Regions from separate parts of the Streptomyces sp. NPDC057280 genome, predicted to be linked through region 1. Evidence: predicted binding sites of a transcription regulator. Region 1 holds the regulator's gene; each other region holds the start of a gene.

Region 1 (2,267 bases):
GCCGAGGTCCAGGAGCCGGTCCAGAGCGGCCGGCCAGTGCGACGGTACGGCGTCCGGGCCCGCCTGCGGCTCGCCGGACTCCTCGACCAGGTCGCCGCAGAACACCACCTCGGGCGAGCCCGGGACGAGGACGGCGAGGTCGTGGGCGGTGTGTCCGGGGCCCACGTTGGCGAGCAGGACCTGCCGGCCGCCGCCGAGGTCGAGGGTCCACTCGCCGGAGACCAGGTGGCGGGGACGGGGGAGGGCGTCGACCGCCTCGTCGGCCAGGTGCTCCGCCAGCCCTTCCCGTACCGCGTCCGTGCGCAGCTCCGCGCGGGCCTGCTGCTGCTCGAGCAGCGTGTCCATGCCCACCGGCCCGAACACCTCCGCGCCCGCGAACGCCGCCGCGCCGAAGACATGGTCGAAGTGGGGGTGCGTCAGCGCGAGATGGGTCACACGGTGCCCGGTGAGCGCCTCCGCCTGCGCCCGTAGCCGCGCCCCCTCCGCGAGACTCGACCCGGCGTCCACCAACAGGGCCGTGTCCTTGCCGACGACCAGCCCCGCCGTGCAGTCCCAGACCGGCAGCCGGCACCGGCCGACCCCGGCCGCCACCCTCTGCCACCCCAGCTCTTCCCAAGTCACCGTCATACCGCGACGCTAGCGGTACAGGCGGTCACACCCGGGCCGACCTTGCCCGGGTGGTACCCCGCCGCCGTACACTGGGCCGCGGGGATCGCTGGCACTCGGACGGACAGAGTGCCAGGCGGGGGCCTGGGGAACGACTTCTGGAGGTGTGCGCGGATGCTGAGTGAACGCAGGCTTCAGGTGCTGCGCGCGATCGTCCAGGACTACGTCGGCACCGAGGAGCCCGTCGGTTCCAAGGCCCTCACCGAGCGGCACAACCTCGGCGTCTCCCCGGCGACCGTGCGCAACGACATGGCCGTACTGGAGGACGAGGGGTTCATCGCCCAGCCGCACACCAGCGCCGGGCGCATTCCCACGGACAAGGGATACCGGCTGTTCGTCGACAAGCTCGCGGGCGTCAAGCCGATGACCGCGCCCGAGCGGCGCGCGATCCAGAACTTCCTCGACGGCGCCGTCGACCTCGACGACGTGGTGGCCCGGACCGTGCGGCTGCTCGCGCAGCTCACCCGGCAGGTGGCGGTGGTGCAGTACCCGTCGCTGACCCGGTCCACCGTGCGCCATGTGGAGCTGCTCTCGCTCGCTCCCGCGCGCGTGATGCTCGTCCTGATCACCGACACGGGCCGGGTCGAGCAGCGCATGATCGACTGCCCGGCGCCCTTCGGGGAGGCCTCGCTGGCCGATCTGCGGGCGCGCCTCAACAGCAAGGTCGCGGGGCGCCGGTTCACCGATGTGCCGCGACTGGTCGAGGACCTGCCCGAGGGCTTCGACGTGGAGGATCGGGGTACGGTCGCGACGGTGCTCTCCACGCTGCTGGAGACACTCGTCGAGGAGAACGAGGAGCGGTTGATGATCGGCGGAACCGCCAATCTCACCCGCTTCGGACATGACTTCCCCCTCACCATCCGGCCCGTCCTGGAGGCGCTGGAGGAGCAGGTCGTCCTTCTCAAGTTGCTTGGCGAGGCAGGGGATTCGGGCATGACCGTACGCATCGGTCACGAGAACGCCTATGAGGGACTCAACTCAACTTCGGTGGTGTCGGTCGGCTACGGTTCGGGCGGCGAGGCAGTAGCCAAGCTCGGCGTGGTCGGACCGACCCGCATGGATTACCCGGGAACGATGGGAGCGGTACGCGCAGTGGCACGGTACGTCGGACAGATCCTGGCGGAGTCGTAAGTGGCCACGGACTACTACGCCGTTCTCGGCGTGCGCCGCGACGCGTCGCAGGATGAGATCAAGAAGGCGTTCCGCCGGCTCGCGCGCGAGCTGCACCCGGACGTCAACCCGGATCCGAAGACCCAGGAGCGGTTCAAGGAGATCAACGCCGCTTACGAGGTGCTGTCGGACCCGCAGAAGAAGCAGGTCTACGACCTCGGTGGCGACCCGCTGTCCCAGGCGGGCGGCGGCGCGGGCGGCTTCGGCGCCGGCGGGTTCGGGAACTTCTCGGACATCATGGACGCGTTCTTCGGTACGGCGTCGCAGCGGGGTCCGCGGTCGCGTACGCGGCGGGGCCAGGACGCGATGATCCGGCTGGAGGTCGAGCTCGACGAGGCGGCCTTCGGCACGACGAAGGACATCCAGGTCGACACCGCGATCGTCTGCTCCACCTGCAACGGTGAGGGTGCGGCGCCGGGGACCTCCGCGCA
Region 2 (2,267 bases), on a different contig from region 1:
CAGCTCCAGCTTCTCGAAGACACCGGAGGCCTGCAGCAGGGCCACGCCACCACCGGCGACGATGCCCTCCTCGACGGCCGCCTTGGCGTTGCGCACGGCGTCCTCGATGCGGTGCTTGCGCTCCTTGAGCTCGACCTCGGTCGCGGCACCGGCCTTGATGACGGCGACGCCACCGGCGAGCTTCGCCAGGCGCTCCTGGAGCTTCTCGCGGTCGTAGTCCGAGTCGCTGTTCTCGATCTCGGCGCGGATCTGGTTCACGCGACCGGCGACCTGGTCGGCGGAGCCGGCACCGTCGACGATGGTGGTCTCGTCCTTGGTGATGACGACCTTGCGGGCGCGGCCCAGGAGGTCCAGGGTCGCGTTCTCCAGCTTGAGGCCGACCTCCTCGGAGATGACCTCGCCGCCCGTGAGGATGGCGATGTCGCCGAGCATGGCCTTGCGGCGGTCGCCGAAGCCCGGGGCCTTGACGGCGACGGACTTGAAGGTGCCGCGGATCTTGTTGACGACCAGGGTCGACAGGGCCTCGCCCTCGACGTCCTCGGCGATGATCAGCAGCGGCTTGCCCGACTGCATGACCTTCTCCAGGAGCGGGAGCAGGTCCTTGACGGAGCCGATCTTGGAGTTGGCGATCAGGATGTACGGGTCGTCGAGCGACGCCTCCATCCGCTCCATGTCGGTGGCGAAGTACGCCGAGATGTAGCCCTTGTCGAAGCGCATACCCTCGGTGAGCTCCAGCTCCAGACCGAAGGTCTGGGACTCCTCGACGGTGATGACGCCTTCCTTGCCGACCTTGTCCATCGCCTCGGCGATGAGCTCGCCGATCTGGGTGTCGGCGGCGGAGATGGAGGCCGTGGAAGCGATCTGCTCCTTGGTCTCGACATCCTTCGCCTGCTCGAGCAGGGCACCGGAGACGGCCTCGACGGCCTTCTCGATACCGCGCTTGAGAGCCATCGGGTTGGCACCGGCGGCCACGTTGCGCAGACCCTCGCGCACCAGGGCCTGGGCCAGGACGGTCGCGGTCGTCGTGCCGTCACCGGCTACGTCGTCGGTCTTCTTCGCGACTTCCTTGACCAGCTCGGCGCCGATCTTCTCGTACGGGTCCTCGAGCTCGATCTCCTTGGCGATGGACACACCATCGTTGGTGATCGTGGGGGCGCCCCACTTCTTCTCGAGGACGACGTTGCGACCCTTGGGGCCGAGCGTCACCTTGACGGCGTCCGCGAGCTGGTTCATGCCGCGCTCGAGGCCGCGCCGCGCCTCCTCGTCGAACGCGATGATCTTGGCCATGTGAAGTGGTCCCTCCAGGACTGGGGGTGATTCCTTCGGACCGCGCCCGCGCCCGCGACGGACGGCTCGCACACCTCGTGGTTCCTTGCCCCACCTGGCCTGCGGGCCTCACCGACCCGGTCCTTCTTTGTCACTCTCACCTTCAGAGTGCTAACGCCAATGATTAGCACTCGGCATGGTCGAGTGCAAGCGCCTCCCCTGGATCGAGCAGGCCTGGACCGGGCCTGGACAGGCCGAAGGGCCCGTACCCCTCGCGAGGTACGAGCCCTTCAGCAGAAGACGTCGCTTGCGGTTTGGTCGGTCGCGCGATCAGGCGGTGACGCGAACCATGTCGGCCTGCGGGCCCTTCTGGCCCTGCGAGATCTCGAACTCCACCCGCTGGCCTTCTTCCAGGGTGCGGTACCCGTCCATCTGGATCGCGCTGTAGTGGACGAAAACATCCGCACCACCGTCGACCGCGATGAAGCCGTACCCCTTCTCCGCGTTGAACCACTTGACGGTGCCCTGAGCCATGCCTAACTCCCCTATTACTGGCCCTTGCACAGATCCACACTTCGCGGATCCGGGTCAGACCTCACCCCCCACGGATTGGGGGCGTGCGCCGGAACGCGTCGACCGCGGCTGAATGTATCTGTCCAACTGCCGTCTGCAACAGGTCAATCGGACGAGAATTCTGGACGCGCGAGGTCCGGAATGTAGTGAGAATTCACCCGGATTCAGGGCAAGTCGGGCCCCGCAAAAGGCACAAAACTCGCAAAAGAGCCACGCACTTTGGCTACTTCTCGTCGCAAGTGGAGCAGGTACTCATATGCGTATGGCATGCGGAGCACAGCAGGTTCCCCAACTGTACCGCGCTCAACCATAGAGAATTGCCCCCTCCGCTTCTCGTGCGGAGAGGGCAATTTAGGTGAACTCTCAATAATGGGCGTTACCGAAGGTAATGTTCGGTCATTCGGTCAGCCGCCGGCGACGGCCGGGAT
Region 3 (2,267 bases), on a different contig from region 1:
GGTCGAGCTTGAGGCCGACCTCCTCGGAGATGACCGTGGCGCCGGTGAGGACCGCCATGTCCTGGAGCATCGCCTTGCGGCGGTCGCCGAAGCCGGGGGCCTTCACCGCGACGGCGTTGAAGGTGCCGCGGATCTTGTTGACGACCAGGGTCGACAGGGCCTCGCCCTCGACGTCCTCGGCGATGATCAGCAGCGGCTTGGAGGCGCCGGCCTGGATGACCTTCTCGAGGAGCGGCAGCAGGTCCTGGATCGAGGAGATCTTGCCCTGGTTGATCAGGATGTACGGGTCGTCGAGGACGGCCTCCATACGCTCCTGGTCGGTGACGAAGTACGGGGACAGGTAGCCCTTGTCGAAGGCCATGCCCTCGGTGAAGTCCAGCTCCAGACCGAAGGTGTTGGACTCCTCGACGGTGATGACACCGTCCTTGCCGACCTTGTCCATCGCCTCGGCGATGAGCTCGCCGACCTGCTGGTCCTGGGCGGACAGCGCGGCGACGGCGGCGATGTCCGCCTTGTCGTCGATCGGACGGGCGGTGGCCAGAAGGTCCTCCGACACGGCGGCTACGGCGGCGTCGATGCCCTTCTTCAGCAGCGCCGGGGAGGCACCCGCGGCGACGTTCTTCAGGCCCTCGCGGACCAGCGCCTGGGCGAGCACGGTGGCGGTGGTGGTGCCGTCACCCGCGATGTCGTTGGTCTTGGTCGCCACCTCCTTCACCAGCTGCGCGCCGAGGTTCTCGTACGGGTCCTCGATCTCGACCTCGCGGGCGATCGTGACACCGTCGTTGGTGATGGTGGGGGCGCCGAACTTCTTGTCGATGACGACGTTGCGGCCCTTGGGGCCGATCGTCACCTTGACCGTGTCGGCCAGCTTGTTGACGCCGCGCTCGAGGGCGCGACGGGCGTCCTCGTCGAACTTCAGGATCTTCGCCATGGGAGCGGTTCAGCCCTCTCGGAAAACGTGGGTGAAACGAACTGCGCCCCGGACGCCCGGCTTCATAAGGACGCGGGAACCCGGGGCGCAGCTCACAAGCAAAAGGTGCTTCGGTAAGGAAGCGGGTGAATTACTTCTCGATGATCGCGAGCACGTCGCGGGCCGAGAGGACGAGGTACTCCTCGCCGTTGTACTTCACCTCGGTGCCGCCGTACTTGCTGTACAGCACGATGTCGCCGACGGAAACGTCGAGCGGAAGACGGTTACCGTCCTCGAAGCGGCCCGGGCCCACGGCGAGGACGACGCCCTCCTGGGGCTTCTCCTTCGCGGTGTCCGGGATGACCAGGCCAGAGGCCGTGGTCTGCTCGGCGTCGAGCGGCTGGACCACGATGCGGTCCTCGAGCGGCTTGATGGCAACCTTGGAGCTGGCGGTCGTCACGATCCGACCTCCCCCTTCGGAGATCTCACGGGGTTAACTGTCTGAGGTGGCGACCAGGTCGATCCGTCGTCGCGGGTGCCGGACCTGCCCGTCGCTATTGGCACTCTCCAGGGGGGAGTGCCAGACCTGAGACTATGACCGTGATTAGCACTCGGTCAAGCGGACTGCTAATCGCGTCCCTGCATCGGACCGCTCGGCACGGCTCAGAGGCAGTCCCTCGGGTCGCCCGCACCGCTCAGAGGTAGTCCCTCGGGTCGCCCGCACCGCTCAGAGGTAGTCCTCCAGCCTCCCCACCCTCAACCCCGCCCCCTCGATCTCCCGCAGCAGCCGCGTCGTCCGCTCCACCAGCGTCAGACCCGTCGTCTCCGTCGACGGCAGGGAGACGATGTCGCCGGGGAGCAGGCGGTGCGGGCCGGTGCCGTACGTCAGGTGGTCGTCCGCCATCGCCGCCCGCCACAGGACGACCGCGCCGACGCCGCAGTCCGTGGCGGCGCGCAGGGTCGTGGTGTCGTACGTCCCGTACGGCGGGCGGAAGAGGCGGGGGCGCGGGCCGAAGCGGGAGGCGAGTTTGTCCTGCTGGCCGCAGATCTCGTGGCGCTGGCCGGCGTACGGCAGGCCGCGCAGGGCCGCGTGGTCGAGGGTGTGGTTCTGGAGCGAGGCGCCGACCGACTGGAGGCGGGCGAAGTGGCCGTACCCCGGTCCGACGACGCTGTCCGTGAGGAACATGCTGACCGGCAGCCGCCGTCGACGGACGAGCTCCACGAAGCGGGGGTCCTGTTCGACGCCGTCGTCGTACGTCAGGAAGACCACCTTGTCGGAGGTGCGGACCCGTTTCACCACCGGCACCGCGGGCCCGGACCGCACCCCCTTCGCGCCGTACGTCACCGCCTTCTTGCC

Evidence for each region. The regulator HrcA, encoded in region 1, represses chaperone genes, less so after heat shock. The targets are predictions, from matches to a motif close to TTNGCACTCNGNNNNNCNGAGTGCNAA.
Region 2: a site for HrcA is predicted at 1,451-1,477, ahead of groL (chaperonin GroEL). Genes of this name have one in related genera too.
Region 3: a site for HrcA is predicted at 1,515-1,541, ahead of groES (co-chaperone GroES). Genes of this name have one in related genera too.

The regions. Positions count from the first base shown of each region.
Region 1 covers NZ_JBHUYR010000002.1:609,131-611,397, forward strand. The annotation lists gene ACFUO4_RS13290 (MBL fold metallo-hydrolase) at 1-627, opposite strand, end outside; gene hrcA (heat-inducible transcriptional repressor HrcA) at 781-1,797, shown strand; gene dnaJ (molecular chaperone DnaJ) at 1,798-2,267, shown strand, end outside.
Region 2 covers NZ_JBHUYR010000005.1:64,882-67,148, reverse strand. The annotation lists gene groL (chaperonin GroEL) at 1-1,287, opposite strand, end outside; gene ACFUO4_RS27820 (cold-shock protein) at 1,597-1,800, opposite strand; gene ACFUO4_RS27815 (ubiquitin-like small modifier protein 1) at 2,244-2,267, opposite strand, start outside.
Region 3 covers NZ_JBHUYR010000003.1:352,090-354,356, reverse strand. The annotation lists gene groL (chaperonin GroEL) at 1-931, opposite strand, end outside; gene groES (co-chaperone GroES) at 1,062-1,370, opposite strand; gene ACFUO4_RS20160 (polysaccharide deacetylase family protein) at 1,638-2,267, opposite strand, start outside.